DNA from 4 places in the Ensifer sp. ZNC0028 genome. Region 3 is predicted to be linked to each of the others. Evidence: predicted binding sites of a transcription regulator. Region 3 holds the regulator's gene; each other region holds the start of a gene.
What was found. The regulator LexA, encoded in region 3, represses DNA repair genes until DNA is damaged. The targets are predictions, from matches to a motif close to TGTTCNNNNTGTGTTCNG.
Positions count from the first base shown of each region.

Region 1: a site for LexA is predicted at 2,729-2,746, ahead of radA (DNA repair protein RadA). Genes of this name have one in related genera too.
Region 2: a site for LexA is predicted at 2,457-2,474, ahead of L981_RS08810 (DNA polymerase IV). Genes of this name have one in related genera too.
Region 4: a site for LexA is predicted at 2,327-2,344, ahead of L981_RS21700 (PA0069 family radical SAM protein). Genes of this name have one in related genera too.

Region 1 covers NZ_JTLA01000009.1:3,131-7,430, reverse strand. The annotation lists gene L981_RS02255 (AzlC family ABC transporter permease) at 1-385, opposite strand, end outside; gene L981_RS02250 (AraC family transcriptional regulator) at 542-1,399, opposite strand; gene alr (alanine racemase) at 1,551-2,690, shown strand; gene radA (DNA repair protein RadA) at 2,840-4,243, shown strand.
Region 2 covers NZ_JTLA01000034.1:6,215-10,514, reverse strand. The annotation lists gene L981_RS08830 (PleD family two-component system response regulator) at 1-851, opposite strand, end outside; gene L981_RS08825 (response regulator) at 869-1,240, opposite strand; gene L981_RS08820 (DUF3572 domain-containing protein) at 1,397-1,666, shown strand; gene L981_RS08815 (hypothetical protein) at 1,669-2,310, shown strand; gene L981_RS08810 (DNA polymerase IV) at 2,478-3,770, shown strand; gene L981_RS08805 (L,D-transpeptidase family protein) at 3,910-4,300, shown strand, end outside.
Region 3 covers NZ_JTLA01000035.1:17,636-21,935, forward strand. The annotation lists gene L981_RS09170 (thermonuclease family protein) at 83-817, shown strand; tRNA gene L981_RS09175 (tRNA-Cys) at 970-1,043, shown strand; gene L981_RS09180 (hypothetical protein) at 1,253-1,585, shown strand; gene lexA (transcriptional repressor LexA) at 1,671-2,393, opposite strand; gene L981_RS09190 (hypothetical protein) at 2,631-2,882, opposite strand; gene L981_RS09195 (hypothetical protein) at 3,157-3,885, shown strand; gene L981_RS09200 (hypothetical protein) at 4,004-4,300, shown strand, end outside.
Region 4 covers NZ_JTLA01000094.1:13,774-18,073, forward strand. The annotation lists gene L981_RS21685 (4-(cytidine 5'-diphospho)-2-C-methyl-D-erythritol kinase) at 1-876, shown strand, start outside; gene moaB (molybdenum cofactor biosynthesis protein B) at 878-1,420, shown strand; gene L981_RS21695 (glycosyl transferase) at 1,715-2,236, opposite strand; gene L981_RS21700 (PA0069 family radical SAM protein) at 2,410-3,567, shown strand; gene L981_RS21705 (ribonuclease HII) at 3,780-4,300, shown strand, end outside.

The DNA.
Region 1 (4,300 bases), on a different contig from region 3:
CCCAAAGGCAATAGAACGGCACCGCAAGGCCCGCATACCAGGCAGGCGTCAGCTTGCCGTTGCTCGCGCGCATCTCGGCCATGGCCCAGATCTCGTCGGCCAGAAGCAGCATCGACACATAGCGCGCCGGCCCGGAGAAACTGTCGAGCTTGCCGCCGATCGAAGCGCTCATCAGCACATGGCGAATGTTGACGAGCAGGGCCGAAAAGCCAAGTGCTGCCCAGGACGCCGGATGCGTCCAGATATCCATGGCGACGAACTGCGATCCGCCGGCAAAGACCAGCGCGCTCATCAGCGCCACCTCGGCCGGCGTGAGCCCCTTGCTCGCAGCCACCGCGCCGAACACGAGGCCCACCGGCATAACCGCAACGATCAGCGGCGTCATGGCGACTGCCGCGGCCCGAAATTCCTGAAACGCACTTCTTTCCTGCAACGTCCACGTCTCCATTCGCGCGATGCGCCGCCTTTCCACGCAGGCGCGCCGTCGCAATCACCCGCGTGTTCTAGGTCTCGGGTTGAGGATCGTCTTGAACGAAAGTGATCAGCCGGCGCGGAAGGCCCCGGGGGTGACGCCGGTGCGCGCCTTGAAATGACGGCTGAAATGCGCCTGGTCGGCAAAGCCGCATTGATAGGCCGCGTCCACCGCCGACCAGCCGTGCCGCAGCAACGTCTTTGCCGCCCGCACGCGCTTGTCGGTCAGGTACGCGTGCGGCGTGATGTGGAACTCCTTGCGGAACGCGCGGATGAGGTGGGCGCGGCTGAGGCCGGCGACTTTCGCCAGTTCCTCGAGCCCGACATCCTCGGCATAGTTTTCCGCCAGGAAGTCGCGCGCCCGGTGCACCGCCGATTGCTCCCGCGTTTCGATCGGCGTGATGATCGTGCTGCCATGGCGCTCGAACATCGTGGCGAGAACGCTGAACATGCTCTCTTCCGCCTCGAGGGTGCCGCCGTTCAGTTCGAGCATGCGGTGCGCGTGATGAAAGGCAATCGCCAGATCCGGCGCCTGCAGCACGCGCCTGGAAAAGGACGGCGTGCCCTTGAAGGCGCGGCCGGTCACGTCCTCGATGATGTTCACCAGAAGCTCGGCGCTCGGGTAAACCATGCGATAACGGTAACCGCTGCCACCGGGATGGCCGTCGTGGATCTCGTCGGGGTTGATGAGATAGAAAAAACCCGGGCCTGCTTCCGAGCGCTCGCCCTTGATCTTGCTAATCTGCGAACCGGCCTCGATGGCGCCGATGCTGAAAGTCTCGTGCGCATGCGGCGCGAATTCGTGGGTGATGAAGGTCGCCGTCAGACATTCCATGCCCATGAAACGGGGATCCCGCCAGAAGCGCGTGCGCTCGGCGCCCTCAATCGGCGTGTCATCGATGGCCTGCTGCTGCGAAATCGTCTGCATGGGGAGAGAATAGTGATGCTACGCGCCCGCGTCTTGCACAAAAGTGCTCGTTCAAAACCGAGGCGCTTTCAATCGGTGCGACAGGCCGGCATTTGCGACAGTGGGCGCTAGGCTGTATTGCTCTTGGATCGTCCACGGCAGAGTACCCGGCATGCTCCCTCCAGAATTTCTCGCCGCCTCCAACCGGCTCACCATCGACCTCGGCGCCCTCACCGACAACTGGCGCGCGATGAATGCCCGCTCGGGCAAGGCGCGGGCGGCGGCAGTGCTCAAAGCGGACGCCTATGGACTCGGGATCGATCAGGCAGCCACTGCCCTCTATGCCGCCGGCGCGCGCGACTTCTTCGTTGCCAATGCCGAGGAAGGTGCCGATCTCCGCCCCCTGGTTCCGGACGGCCGCATCTACATTCTCGCCGGCATGTGGCCCGGCAACGAGGCGCTTTTCTTCGACAATGACCTGGTGCCGGTCATCAATTCGGACGAGCAGCTGGCCGTGTTCATGGCCGCACTCTCCGAACGGGGCGACCACCCTTGCGTGCTGCATGTCGATACCGGCATGAACCGGCTCGGCCTTACGGTCGAGCTGGCCGTTGCGCTTGCGACAGACCCGGCGCGGCCGGCGAGCTTTTCGCCGGTGCTGATCATGAGCCACCTCGTCTGCGCCGACGATCCCGAACACCGGCTGAACGGCATTCAGCTCCGGCGCTTCCACGAAGCGACCGCCGCCTATGAAGGCGTCGATGCGAGCCTTGCCAACTCCGGCGGCGTTTTCCTCGGGCCCGACTATCACTTCGACCTGACCCGGCCGGGCATCGCCGTTTATGGCGGCGAGGCGGTGAACGACGTCCCCAACCCGATGAAACCGGTGGTGACCGCCGAGGCACGGATCATCCAGGTTCGCGATGTGGCCGCCGGCGGCACAGCGAGCTATGGCGCATCCGCCCGCTTCGACCGCGACAGCCGTATCGCGACCGTCGCAGTCGGCTATGCCGATGGATACCACCGCTCGGTCTCCGGCGGCGGCGTCACCCTCAGGCAGGCAACGCCATCAGGGGCCTTCGGCTTCCTGCATGGCCGGAAAGTGCCGCATGTCGGCCGCGTCACCATGGATCTCAGCCTTTTCGACGTCACCGACCTTCCCACGGGTACTGTGCGGCCGGGCGATTACATCGAGCTCTTCGGGCGGCACGTCGCCATAGACGATGTCGCGCGCGCCGGCGGTACGATCGGCTACGAGATGCTGACCAGCCTCGGACATCGCTATGCCAGGCACTATGTCGGCGGCGCGTGACGCCGTCCTTCATATCATTTTTCAGTCATTCCCACTGAAATTCACCTTTTGTTCCGCGTTTCGCGGCATTATGTGACGATACAAGTGATTCTTTTCCGCCGACGCCCGATCGCGACGTCGGCGGTCTCACATTCCGAAAGTCGATGCCGATGGCGAAAGCGCGTACCCAATTCATCTGCCAGAACTGCGGCACGGTCCACACCCGCTGGGTGGGCAAGTGCGAAGGCTGCGGCGAGTGGAACACGATCATCGAGGACAATCCGACGGCAGGCATCGGTGGCGGTCCGTCGCGGGCGCCGAAGAAGGGACGCCCGGTGGCGCTCACCACGCTCTCGGGCGAGATCGAAGACGCGCCACGCATCCAGACAGGCATCTCGGAACTCGACCGGGTGACCGGCGGCGGCTTCGTGCGCGGCTCGGCGCTGCTCGTCGGCGGTGATCCCGGCATCGGCAAGTCGACCGTGCTGATGCAGGCGGCGGCCGCGCTCTCGCGCCGCAACCACCGCGTCATCTATGTCTCGGGCGAAGAGGCCGTGGCGCAGGTGCGCCTTCGCGCCCAGCGGCTTGGCGCTGCCGACAGCGACGTGCTGCTCGCCGCCGAGACCAACGTCGAGGACATTCTGGCAACGCTGTCGGAAGGCAAGCGCCCGGATCTGGTGATCATCGATTCGATCCAGACGCTCTGGAGCGACATCGTCGATTCGGCGCCGGGCACGGTGACCCAGGTTCGCACCGGCGTTCAGGCAATGATCCGCTTTGCCAAACAGACGGGGACCGCCGTCGTGCTCGTCGGCCACGTCACCAAGGAAGGCCAGATCGCCGGTCCGCGCGTCGTCGAGCACATGGTCGATGCCGTGCTCTATTTCGAAGGCGACCGCGGCCATCACTACCGCATCCTGCGCACCGTCAAGAACCGCTTCGGCCCGACCGACGAGATCGGCGTGTTCGAGATGTCGGACAAGGGCCTGCGCGAGGTTGCCAACCCGTCGGAACTCTTCCTCGGCGAACGCAACGAGAAATCGCCAGGCGCCGCCGTCTTTGCCGGCATGGAAGGCACCCGGCCCGTCCTCGTCGAAGTGCAGGCGCTGGTCGCGCCGACCTCGCTCGGCACGCCGAGACGCGCGATCGTCGGCTGGGATTCCGCGCGGCTCTCGATGATCCTCGCCGTGCTCGAAGCCCATTGCGGCGTGCGGCTCGGCCAGCACGACGTCTATCTCAACATCGCCGGCGGTTACCGCATTTCCGAGCCGGCAGCAGACCTGGCTGTGGCTTCCGCACTGGTTTCATCGCTTGCCGGGCTTGCCCTTCCGGCGGATTGCGTCTATTTCGGCGAAGTCAGCTTGTCGGGTGCCATCCGGCCGGTTGCGCATACCGCACAACGCCTTAAGGAAGCCGAGAAGCTCGGGTTCTCGCAGGCGGTCCTGCCGTCCGCTTCGACCGAACTGCCGAAAAACGGCAATGGCCGCTGGAGCGAGATGGAAAGCCTGCCCGATCTGGTGGCGCGCATCGCGGGGTCGCGAAACGCACTGAGACCGGCGGAGGACGAAGACTGAAAATGCGGATGTCGCAGGCCGCCCTTTAAGGGCCGCAAACAGGCTGAAAATGCCCTG
Region 2 (4,300 bases), on a different contig from region 3:
TGCACGCTCGACCGCAGCCTGTCGTTGCAGTGCTTGCGCCGGATCTGGGTCATCGAGCGGGCGATCAGTTCATTGGGGTCGACCGGCCGCATCAGGTAATCCGTCACGCCGAGATCGAGCGCGCGCACCACCAGTTCGTCGCTGCCCTGTTCGGCGATCAGCAGGATCGGGATGAAACGGGTGCGCTCCAGCGAGCGCAACTGCGAGCAGAGCCGCAGCGGATCGTAGTCGTCGAAATTCGCATTGACGATGACGAGGTCGAAATTGTTCTCCGCCGCCTCGAACAGTGCGGCCTGCGGATCGGAGATGACCGAGACCTCGGCGATCGGCTTCAGCGCACGCTGCAGCCGCTCCTGCGACGAGCCGCGGCCATCGACGAGCAGGACGTTGCCTGGCTCGTCTGGCCGGTCCACCCGGCCGATATCCTCAAGCCCGATCGTCTGCGCCGTCTGCGCCCGCAGGCGTAGCTCGTCGCTGACGTTCTTCAGCCGCACCAGGCTCTTCACCCGCGACATCAGTTGCAGATCGTTGACGGGCTTCGTCAGAAAATCATCGGCCCCGGCCTTCAGGCCACGCACGCGGTCGGAAGGCTGGTCGAGCGCGGTGACCATGACCACCGGGATATGCGCCGTCTTCGGGTTGGCCTTCAGCCGCTCGCAGACTTCGAAACCATCGAGGCCCGGCATCATGATATCGAGCAGCACCAGATCGATGGGCGTCTTTTCGCAGAGCGCCAAGGCGGCATAACCGTCACTGGCCGTCAGCACGTCGAAGTACTCGGCAACCAGCCGGGCCTCGAGCAGCTTCACATTGGCCGGAACATCATCGACAACAAGAATACGCGCAGTCATATCAATTTTCCCGCCGCTCAGGCATCGCCCAGGTAGGTTTTGATCGTCTCAATGAACTTCGGTACGGAGATCGGCTTGGAGACATAGGCCTCGCATCCGCCCTGGCGGATACGCTCCTCGTCCCCCTTCATTGCAAATGCGGTAACCGCGATGACCGGGATGACGTGCAGTTCGTCGTCTTCCTTCAACCACTTCGTCACTTCCAGGCCGGAAACCTCCGGCAGCTGAATGTCCATCAGGATAAGATCGGGCCGATGCTTGCGCGCAAGCTCGAGCGCTTCCATGCCGTTGCGAGTCTGGATCGTCGCATAGCCGGAGGCCTCGATCAGGTCGCGGAAGAGCTTCATGTTCAGCTCGTTGTCCTCAACAATCATCACCTGTTTGGGCATGTCGATCCCTTGCTGTCCATCGTCACCTTGCAAGTCTCCTCAGGACAATTAACGTGCGGAGCCGACGACTCGACCCATTTCCTCAACGTCAGAGATAGGCCTATTTGGTTGAAAAATAGGTAACTCCGCACGTAAAAACCATACGGGGACAAACCATTGAAGAGCGCCGACGAAATTGCAGTAGACATTCTCGCCTGGCTTGCCGGCGAGCCGGAACTCCTGTCCCGTTTCCTGGCGCTGACCGGCACAGACCCGACGGCGCTGCGCAACGCCATCGCCGAACCCGGCTTCATGGGCGGGCTCGTCGCCTTTCTGATGGACCATGAGCCGACCCTGATGGCATTCTGTACAGCGACCGGTACGGCGCCCGAAGACGTTGTGCGCGCCCATACGGTGCTTTCCGGCCACGCAGGCTTCGAGGATTGAGGGTGGCAAACGCGCCGACAGTTCACAGCATCACGCTTGGCAACCGCCCGCTGATCGTCAGTGACATCGACGATGTCGTGCTCGAATTCATCAATCCGTTCAAAGCGTTCCTCGGGAGCTGCGGCCATGTGCTGCTGCCCCGGTCGTTCCGCCTGACCGGCAACATCATTACGCATGCGGACGAGCAGCCAGTGGCTGAGCCGGAGGTCAAAATCCTGCTCGACGCCTTCTACGGCTCGCAAGATCGTTGGCAGACGCCCGCCGCCAGGGCCGTCGAGACGCTCGCCGCATTGTCGGAGGAAGCCGATATCGTCTTTCTGACCGCGATGCCGCCGCAGCACGCCACGGTCCGCCGCGCGCTTCTCGATCGGCTCGGCCTTCCCTATCCGCTGCTTGCGTCCGAAGAGCCCAAGGGCCCGATCGTCCAAAAACTTCACGGCGGCCGAACCGTTCCGCTGGTCTTCATCGACGACATGCTTCGCAATTTGCGATCGGTGAAGGATCACGCGCCGTCCTGCCTGCCGATCAACCTCATGGCCGACTCGGATTTCAAGGCGCTCGCGCCGAAGCTCGACGCAGACATTCGTGCTGTCGCCGATTGGCCGGAGGCAGCTGCCGCCATTCGCGCACATTTCCGCGGCTAGCCCGGACCGGCTGCCCGGCGGCGCAAATTCAGCTACGCCCGCGCTGCGCGAGACGCGCCCGGCGATCCTTTTCAACGGCGACAATTGCATTGTGATTTCCAATCGCGCCTCCTTGAGACTCGCTAGAGTAGAGCTTAAGGTCGCAATGTTCAATATTTGTTCCCGATATGCCCGACAGCGCTGCTCACTCTCCAGGCTTCTGCCGCGACTGCCTCAAGGAACAGGCGGCGTCGGTGCGGCGCTGCCTGGCCTGTGGCAGCCCGCGCATTCTGCGGCATGCGGAGCTCTATGACCTGACGCTGGCGCACATCGACTGTGACGCCTTCTATGCCTCGATCGAGAAGCGCGACAACCCGGAGCTCGCCGACAAGCCGGTGATCATCGGCGGTGGCAAGCGCGGCGTGGTCTCCACCGCCTGCTACGTCGCCCGCATTCACGGCGTGCGCTCGGCGATGCCGATGTTCAAGGCGCTGGAAGCCTGCCCGCAGGCCATCGTCATCAAGCCTAATATGGAGAAATACGCCCGTGTCGGCCGCGAGGTGCGCACGCTGATGCAGGAACTGACACCGCTGGTGCAGCCGCTGTCGATCGACGAGGCCTTCCTCGAACTCAGCGGCACGGAGCGGCTGCATCACGATCCGCCGGCGCGCACGCTTGCGCGTCTTGCCCGCCGGATCGAGCAGGAGATCGGCATCACCGTCTCGGTCGGCCTCTCCTATTGCAAGTTCCTCGCCAAGGTGGCGTCAGACCTGCAAAAGCCGCGCGGCTTTTCCGTCATCGGCCAGGCCGAGGCGCTGGACTTCCTGCGGGAAAAGCCGGTGACCCTGATCTGGGGCGTCGGCAAGGCCTTTGCCGCGACGCTGGAGCGTGACGGCGTGCGCACGATCGGGCAATTGCAGACCATGGAGGAAGGCGACCTCATGCGCCGCTACGGCACCATGGGGCAACGGCTCTTCCGCCTGTCGCGCGGGCTCGACGAAAGAGCGGTCGAAATCGATGGCGAAGCCAAGAGCGTATCCTCAGAGACGACGTTCAACGACGATATCGCGCGCTACGACGACCTTGTCACGCATCTGCGGCGCCTCAGCGAGCAGGTGGCCCACCGGCTGCGAAAGTCCGAACTCGCTGGCCAGACGGTCGTTCTTAAGCTCAAAACCGCCGACTTCAAGATCCGCACCCGCAACAGGCGCCTGGACAGCCCTACCCGCCTTGCCGACCGCATCTTTCGCATCGGCCTGCAGCTTCTGGAAAAAGAGGCGGACGGAACGAAGTATCGGCTGATCGGTATCGGAGTCAGCGATCTCTCCGCCCCGGATCTCGCCGATCCGCCGGATCTCGTTGATCCCGCGGCCACCAGACGCGCTGCGGCCGAGGACGCGATGAACAGGCTGCGCGACAAGTTCGGCAAGGCGAGCGTTGAAACCGGCTACACGTTCGGCACCAAAAAACGCGATCCGTAAAACCGCAGGCGCGCTTGCTCGAGCAGACACGCCTCGCAGAGCGATCACGCAACCTTGATCGACCCCACACACATCAGGATGAATTCCTTAAAGATTGGCGACTAGGCTTGTTCGCCAAGTCACGTGTTGGGTTGAGTGTATGGTATCGCGTTTCGCTCTCACCGCCAGCGTCGTCGCACTGCTCTTGTCGCCGGCCACCGGTTTTGCAGGCAGTCGCGGGCCGCTGCAGATCATCGTCTCGAAGGACCAGCAATCGCTCGTCGTCTATGACGGCGACGCTGTCATTGCGACGTCGCCGGTCTCGACCGGCAAGGCGGGTCACACCACGCCATCGGGCATCTTTTCGATCCTCGAAAAGCGGCGCCATCACAAGTCGAACATCTATTCGAACGCGCCGATGCCGTTCATGCAGCGGCTTACCTGGTCGGGCATTGCGCTGCACGGCTCCAACCATGTGCCGGACTATCCGGCCTCCCATGGCTGCGTGCGGTTGCCGAGCCAATTTGCCGCCTCGCTCTACAAGATGACCG
Region 3 (4,300 bases):
TTCCCCTCTGTTGGGGTACCCTCGAAAACTTTTCGGCAACCCATCAAACGCATAATGCGGTCTCGAATCAGGATGGGGACCGATGGCCAAAGCCACTACGAAACGTCGACGCCGCAGTTCGGGCAGAAGCAGCAGCAAGCAGGGCGGCATGGCGCCGTGGTATCTGGCCGCAGCGCTCACCCTTGGCGGCGTCATGGCCTATGACCATCGCGCCGAGTTGCGGCACTGGCCCGTGGTTTCCGATGTCGTGGCTTTTGCGTCGCGAACGGAAACGAAGCCGAAGCCTCCGCGTGCCGTTCCTGAAGCGCAGGAGCGCGTCGCGCATCAGGCGGACAGGCACAAGCCTAATCCGAAGCCCGACCCGGTCACGAAGGTCGCCCTGGCCGCACCGGTGCCGTCGGTGAATGTCGGCGTCACGCCGCCAACCCCCGTCGTGCGGCCGAATGAAGAGGTGAAGACGGCGTCCATCCGCACCGACCAGTTTTATTTCTGCGGCATTCGCAACGACAACTGCGTGATCGATGGCTCCACCTTCGTCTTTCATGGCGAGACGATCCGTGTCGCCGACGTCGATGCGCCGCGAATCCGCCAGGCAAGCTGCGACAAGGAGCGTTCGCGCGGCTTCTACGCCAAGCAGCGCCTGCGCGAGTTGCTGAACGCGGGCGACTTCAAGCTGGTTTCGGCAGGCGGGCGATCAGACGCCAAGGCCGGCGAAAAACTGCGCCTGGTTACCCGTGGCGATCAATCTCTTGGACGCGTGCTTGTCTCCGAGGGGCTCGTGCGCCCGTGGGATGGACGCCCGACGCCCTGGTGCTGAGATCAACCGGGAGCCGATCGGCGGGCATCGGCGATCGTTCTGTGGAAAGTATCTATCCAACAAATCGACGGCGCGTTTTTCAGAAAATGCCTCTTGCGGTTTTTCTGCAATCATTCTAAATCCGCGCCAACGCTTGGTTATCCGAGCTGTGAGGCCTCGTGGCGGAGTGGTGACGCAGAGGACTGCAAATCCTTGTACCCCGGTTCAATTCCGGGCGAGGCCTCCAAAAATCTCACCTCGTTTGAATTGGTTTGACGTTCTGCCTTAGGGCAGCGCGGGTCGTTTCGCGACCCCACGTCCGCGCAAGCCACGTCTCCTATGCCTCCGTCGGATCTTATCGCTTCGGTGAAATCGGTAGAGGGGGAACGATGACTCCGCTGAGATCAGCCGCATCGGTAGCGTCCGTCAACATTAAGAACGGAGGCAATGGCATCAATGAAAAAGAGACTGATCCTGACGGCGTTGGCGTGTTTTGCGGCGACCGCTATTGAGGCGCACGCTGACGACCTGGTTTTCCAGCTGAAGAACAACACCAGCGTGGTACTGACGAACTTCTATACGTCACCGGTCGGCGTCAATGAGTGGGAAGACGATGTTTTCGGTCGGCAGGTCCTGAACCCCGGCGAGAGCATGGAGATCACCATTGCCGACGGGCGGGACGTCTGCAAATACGACATGCGATTCGAATTCGAGGAGGGCTCGGCCCTCGATACGACCGAGGACACGCAGGATCTCTGCGAGCTCGGAGAATATACGATCCACGAATAGACAATCTGGATTTCACCCGAAATAGAAAGAGCCTCGCCAATTGCCTTGGCGAGGCTCTTTTTTGATTCGGTGTGCTGTCTGCAGCTCAATGGTAGCGGCGGATCAGCCCGACAAGCTTGCCCTGGATCTTCACGCGATCCGGTCCGAAGATGCGCGTCTCGTAGGCGGGGTTGGCGGCTTCGAGCGCAATCGACGCGCCCTTGCGACGGAAGCGCTTCAGCGTCGCCTCCTCGTCGTCCACGAGCGCCACGATGATGTCGCCGGGATTGGCCGAGTTGCCGTTGCGGATGATCACCGTGTCGCCATCGAAGATGCCGGCCTCGATCATCGAATCGCCCTTCACTTCAAGGGCGTAATGTTCGCCGCTGCCGATCATGTCGAGCGGCACGGTGATGTCGTGGGTGTTGTTCTGGATTGCCGAGATCGGAACGCCGGCAGCGATGCGCCCCATCACCGGGACGGAAACGGACGTGCTTTCGGCAACCGGGGCGGGCTTCGGCGCGGCAGGAGCGGCCGCCGGCGGCTTTCCAAGGCTGCCTTCGATCACGCTCGGCGAGAAGCCCCTGCGCGGCTGCTGCTGGCCGGCGGCGTAAGCTTCCGGAAGCTTGATGACTTCGAGCGCGCGCGCCCGGTTCGGCAGCCGGCGAATGAAGCCGCGTTCTTCGAGCGCGGTGATCAAACGGTGGATGCCGGACTTCGACGCCAGGTCGAGCGCATCCTTCATTTCATCGAATGACGGCGGTACGCCCGACTCCTTCATGCGTTCGTGAATGAACAGAAGCAATTCCTGTTGCTTGCGGGTCAGCATGGCACGTCGCTCCAGAGGCGTGAAACAAATCAAGAACAGACACTATCTGTTCCATATGTGTTCCGCAAGTGCCTAAAATTCCGTGAATTCAGGCAATTGGCCGCTTCTGCGGGTGTCTATCGGTCACTTTTGCGGGAGCAGGGCGCTTTTCGGCGACGGTTGCGTGCCAAAAACGCGCCGGCAGGCGCCAGTCGCGCAGCTGATTCGAGCGAATCGCGGGGCTCTATGAGGAGAGATTTAGGTCGCTTGCGAGGTCGAGCAGGCGTCCTCGAACTCCTTCACCGTCTCTGCGCTGTTGTCTTCCGGAAGCACCGCGTCGGCCGCGTCGGTCGCGACGGGCGTGTCGCCGTCATAAACGAAGGACTGGATGTAGAACGCCAGCGCGCCCTTCCACACGTTGCGTCCATCGATCTGGTGGCACGGCACGGCCCGTTCGAAATCGGTCTGGAGTTCATCCACCGTCGCAGCGCTGAGCTTGACGTCAGGCATATTGGGCGATGCGACTATCGAAGCGAGAAGCAGGGCGGCAAGCACGGGGAACGTCCACTTGATGAAGGGGGTGGCACTACAGGGTGGGAAACGATGTGAACCGTGCTTTCGTTCCGAAGTCCAGCAAGCATGGCGATCACTCTGCCGTGTTCAACAGCTCTTTGCCTGCAGGCTGTGTCTGATTTGCGCCAGCCGCTGCACCTCGAGTTCATCTTGACCGTTCCTCTTGCGACGGGCGAAGAACGCACTGGCACTATCGGCTCTGGGGCCGGGGGTGGGGGATGCGCAAAAATCCCTGCGAGGAAGGGGCTTCACCGTCTCGACAGGAGGTCAAAAAAAGATAACTTTGCGTGGAAAGTGGGGTAATTGCATGCGTAGATTGTCGTTGGTGGTGCTCGGTCTGTTGCTCACGGCCGGAGCGGCGTCTGCTGAAGAAGGGCGTTCGAACATCTGGAAACGGATCAACGCCTGGACGGTGGGTTCCGATCCTTCCCTGGGAGGCTCGTGTTACGCCGCGACGAGCTATGATGCGGGTGCGATCCTTCGTATCGGCTTTTATCCGCGGGGGTCGGCGAACCTGGCGTTTCTTTCGATCGGCAATGCCGACTGGAAATCCATCGAGCCGCAGCGGGAATACGATGTCGCCTTGCAGCTCGACCGTGGTCGCCAGTGGCCGGCCGTTGCGTTCGGCGTCGATCTTACCGGCGCCAAGGCCCTCGTCGTCAACTTTTCCAACACCGACTTCTTTACCGAATTCGTTCGCAAGAACACCTTGGCGCTGGCCTTCGAGGGACGCGTCGTCGCGAGCCTCAGCCTGCGCGATTCGATGAAAGCGGTGAGCGAGATGTTCAAATGTCAGGAGGCGGTGAGCGCCTTGATCCCGAATGGCGGGCAGGGGGCAGCGAACGATCCCTTTGCCGGCGCCGGTGGCACTGCCCCGAACAACGATCCCTTTGCCGGTGGCGGCCAGACCAAGTCGTCGAAAGATCCTTTCGCCATGTGATGGGCGCGTCCGCTTGCCGCAGAGAGGTGAATATTCCTAAAATGTTGCTGGTATCGGGCTCGGTACCCTCGACAGCGGCGCGGGGACCTATCAAAATGCGGGCAAACGGGGGTTTTGCATGCGTAGATTGCTGGTCGGATTGGTAAGCTGTCTGATCGCCGCGGGATCGGCCGCGGCTGAGGAGTCCGAAATCATCAAGTGGAAGGACGTCGACGGCTGGACCGTTGCATCCGACACCTCGATGGAGGGCTCCTGCTTCATCTCGTCGGAATTCGACGGCGGCGTCACCTTGCGGCTGGGGTTCTATCCCAAGGGCTCTGAGTCGCCGCTCTACATGAGCTTCGCCAGCGACGACTGGCGGTCGCTCGAGGTCGGCAAGGAATACGACCTGACGTTCCGCTTCGACAAGACCGAG
Region 4 (4,300 bases), on a different contig from region 3:
GCAGCCCCCGCCAAGATCAATCTGGCCCTTCACGTCGTCGGCCAGCGCGCCGACGGCCACCACCTTCTCGAAAGCCTCGTCACTTTTGCCGATCGCGGCGACCGCATTGGTCTCTCGCGGGCGGATGCGGATCGCTTCACCGTATCGGGCGCGTTTGCCGCCGCGTTGCCGATGGATGCCGGCGCTGATGGCGGCAATCTGGTTCTGAAGGCACGAGACCTGCTGCGCGCCGAACTGCGGGCGCATGCCCCCGACTCGGCCGGGCCGGTTCACCTGCATCTCGAAAAGAACCTGCCGCTCGCCTCGGGCATCGGCGGTGGGTCGGCGGATGCCGCGGCGACGCTTCTTGGGCTTCTCGAACTCTGGGGCGCCACGATCGAGCCTTCCCACCTTGCCGCCATCGCGCTGCGGCTCGGGGCGGACGTGCCGATGTGCCTTGCCGGCAAGCCTCTCTTGGCGAAGGGGATCGGCGAGGAGATCACGCCGATCGACGATTTCCCCGCCCTGCCGATCGTGCTGGTCAATCCGCTCGTCGCCGTCTCAACGCCGGTCGTGTTCCGGACGCTCTCCAACAAAACGAACCCGCCGCTCGCTGCGCTTCACGGTGCCGGAACTGTTGCCGAGTGGATTTCCGCCATGGCCACGATGCGCAACGATCTGCAGCCGCCGGCAGAGAGCCTTGAACCCGTGATCGGCGAGGTCTGCCAAGCGCTGACGCAAGCCGGAGCGACACTCACGCGCATGTCCGGTTCAGGCGCCACGTGCTTCGGGCTTTTCGACAGCGAGGCGCGCGCGGCTGCGACAGCGCGCGCTCTTTCAGAGGCCTACCCCGGGTGGTACGTTCTCGCCTGCAATTCAGTGGGCAAAGGGAATTAGCATGGCCGGCATCGACGAAAAGCGCCCCTTCATTCCTGTCGGGATCGCCATCCTTACGGTCTCAGACACCCGCACGCGCGCCGACGACAAGTCGGGCGACACGTTGGAAGCGCGGGTGCGTGACGCCGGGCACCGCCTTGAGGCGCGCGCCATCGTTCCCGACGACAAGACGAAGATCTACGACCAGGTGAAGGCCTGGACGCTCGATCCCACCATCGACGTGGTGATCACGACAGGTGGAACGGGCTTCACCGGGCGGGACGTGACGCCCGAGGCGCTGGAACCGCTGTTCGAAAAGCGCATGGACGGGTTCTCCGAGGTCTTCCACCGTATCTCCTACGAGAAGATCGGGACGTCGACGATCCAGTCGCGCGCAACCGGCGGCGTTGCCAACGCCACCTTCATCTTCGTCCTTCCGGGTTCGCCCGGCGCCTGCCGCGATGCGTGGGACGGCATCCTCAAACAGCAGCTCGACTACCGGCACATGCCCTGCAATTTCGTGGAGATCATGCCGCGGCTCGACGAGCACCTGAAACGCGGCTGAAGAGCATGGACCGTTCCGGCCCGGCCGACCTGTTACCTTAGTAACTGACGCTCGCTTCGCCTCCCGATAGTTTTCAAGCGTTGACACAGCGAGGAACGACCGCCGCACGTTCCGTTCCTCGCACCGCAAGACCCTTCCGCCTCTGTCCCCCGGGCGGAATGAAATGTTGGATACGACGGGCAGCCAGAATGCTGCCCGGACAGAAATCTTCCAAACAAGGTCATTTGAGAGCCGCTTGGAGGTGCCGTCCCCTAAGGGACTGGCACCTTTAATTTTTTCGCGCGGGAACCGGCGTTACCGCCTGGCTTCGACAGCGACCCAGGCCGGAACGAGTTCGGTCGAAAGCCTGCGGACAGAGCGGACATTCGTCATCGCATCCAGCCCCATGTTGCCGCGGGCGGCCGCAAGCGCGTCGTTCTTGCGCAGGAGAAATCCCGTCTCCAGCGGCTTTCCACGCCCGGTCAGCCGGCGGAAGAAAGGCTTGCGATGTAGTCTCGATCCGGAGAAACGGGCCGGTGCCTTGTTCATCGACACGTACTCGGCCAACTCATCGATCCAGCGGCCGATCGGGCGCGCACCCGGCTCCAGCAACATCAGCCACTCGCCGCGCGCCGAGCCCACCACATCAGCGAGATCCCAATCCCGGCAGAAACGGCATCCGGCGGCATCGGCCACGTCGGACGAACCGTCCTTCGAGCCGTGATCGAGGATGATCACATCGCTGACCAGGCCTTCCACGGCGCCCGCCACCAACACAGCAAGCGTCTGTGCCAGTTCGGCCTCGTTGTCGCGGGTTTCCATGATGATCGTGAGCATGGTTTCTCGTAACGCATCGGCACGGCAATTGCTACATCCGGGACACGGCCTGCAGCGGCACCTTCATCGGCAAATTCGAAACTCCAATTTTGTTCTTGAATTGTTCCTCCATTCGCGATAGGAAAATAATCAGAACAAAACGGGATCAAATATCTGATTCCGGGGAGATTCCAATGACCGAGCTGTCTCAGATCAGGCAGGGTGCGCTTGCGCCCGCCAATACGGCAGATGTGGCCGAAGCGATGATGAGCGCAACGGGCCTGCGGATCGATATCGATCGCCGTCGCGGCCGCGGCGCCGGGATCAACATGTCCGGCCGCTTCGAACCGCGCAGCCGCGAGACGTTCGACGACGGCTGGGAAAGCCTGGAGGATCTGCCGCCCTTCAAGACCGAGGTTCAGGTCGAGAAGCCGCGCACGGTGATCACCAGGAACGAGTCGCCCGACATTTCTTTCGACCGCTCGATCAATCCCTATCGCGGCTGCGAGCATGGCTGCATCTATTGCTTCGCCCGCCCCACACACGCCTATATGGGCCTCTCGGCCGGCCTCGACTTCGAGGCGAAGCTGTTTGCCAAGCCGGACGCACCGCGGCTTCTGGAGCGCGAACTGGCGCGGCAGGACTACAGGGTGCGGCCGATCGCGATCGGCACCAACACCGACCCCTACCAGCCGATCGAGAAGGAGTGGCGGGTCATGCGCCAGATCCTCGAGGTGCTGCGGGATGCCAACCATCCAGTCATGATCGTCACCAAATCGGCGATGGTCACCCGCGACATCGATATCCTGGCACCGATGGCGGAAAAGGGACTGGTGCGCGTCGGCATCTCCGTCACGACGCTCGACCGGAAACTGGCCCGCACGATGGAGCCACGGGCCTCGACCCCGAGCAAGCGGCTGGAGGCGATCCGCATGCTTGCCGAAGCGGGAATCCCGGCCGGCGTTCTCGTTTCGCCGATCATTCCGGCTCTGAACGACCACGAGATCGAGCGTGTGCTCGAAGGTGCAAGGACGGCCGGAGCAACCGAAGCAAGCTATGTGCTGCTGCGGCTGCCGCTCGAGGTCAGCCCGCTCTTTCGCGACTGGCTGCTGCGCAATTATCCGGACCGCTACCGGCACGTCATGTCGCTCATCCGCTCCATGCGGGGCGGCAAGGACTATGACGCCGAGTTCGGCAAACGCATGAAGGGCGCCGGCCCTTATGCGTGGCAGATCGGCCGCCGCTTCGACCTGGCAGTCAAGCGTCTCGGCTTCAACCCGACGCGCCGGCAGCTGCGGGACGATCTCTTCGTGCCGCCGCTTGGAACGGGGGTGCAGCTCTCGCTTCTTTGAAGGCTTTCCGATGTCTCGGTAACCGTCGCTACCCGTAATGGCGCACGGTGAGAGATGATCGCCCCGCCAGGCAAGACCGATGGCGGGCGCCTGAGACCACATAGCAGTTCCGGTGCCCCCTTACCCGCCGTGGGCCCCGGTAATCCCCCGTCCGCCGCCGCACTCGGACCTGGGGGCTTGAAGAGAATCGGTCGATCATGCGATCTAGACTTATGTCTCGCAGATCGACCGATTCTCCCCTTTTTCCCGATATCATCGTAGCGCCCGATTTCAGTTTCGAGCTTTCGGCCAAGGGCGATGGGTTCTGGCCGGTCGCCGGAGCGGATGAGGCCGGTCGTGGGCCGCTCGCGGGGCCGGTGGTTGCCGCTGCCGTCATTCTCGATCCGGACGCCATTCCCGCAGGACTCGACGACAGCAAGAAGCTGACGGCCCAGGCGCGCGAAAAACTGTTCGAAGAAATCCTCGCCACATCCGAAGTGTCGATCGCCTCGGCGTCGGCCGGCACGATCGACGCCACCGACATCCGCAAGGCAAGCCTCGAAGCGATGCGGCGGGCCGTCGCCGGCCTGCCCTCGAACGCACGCTTCGTGCTCGTCGACGGCCGCGACGTACCGCCCGGCCTCTCCTGCCACGCCAAGGCGGTGGTCAAGGGCGACGCGCGGTCGCTGTCGATCGCCGCTGCTTCGATCGTCGCCAAGGTTACCCGCGACCGCATGATGGCTCGCGCCGACCT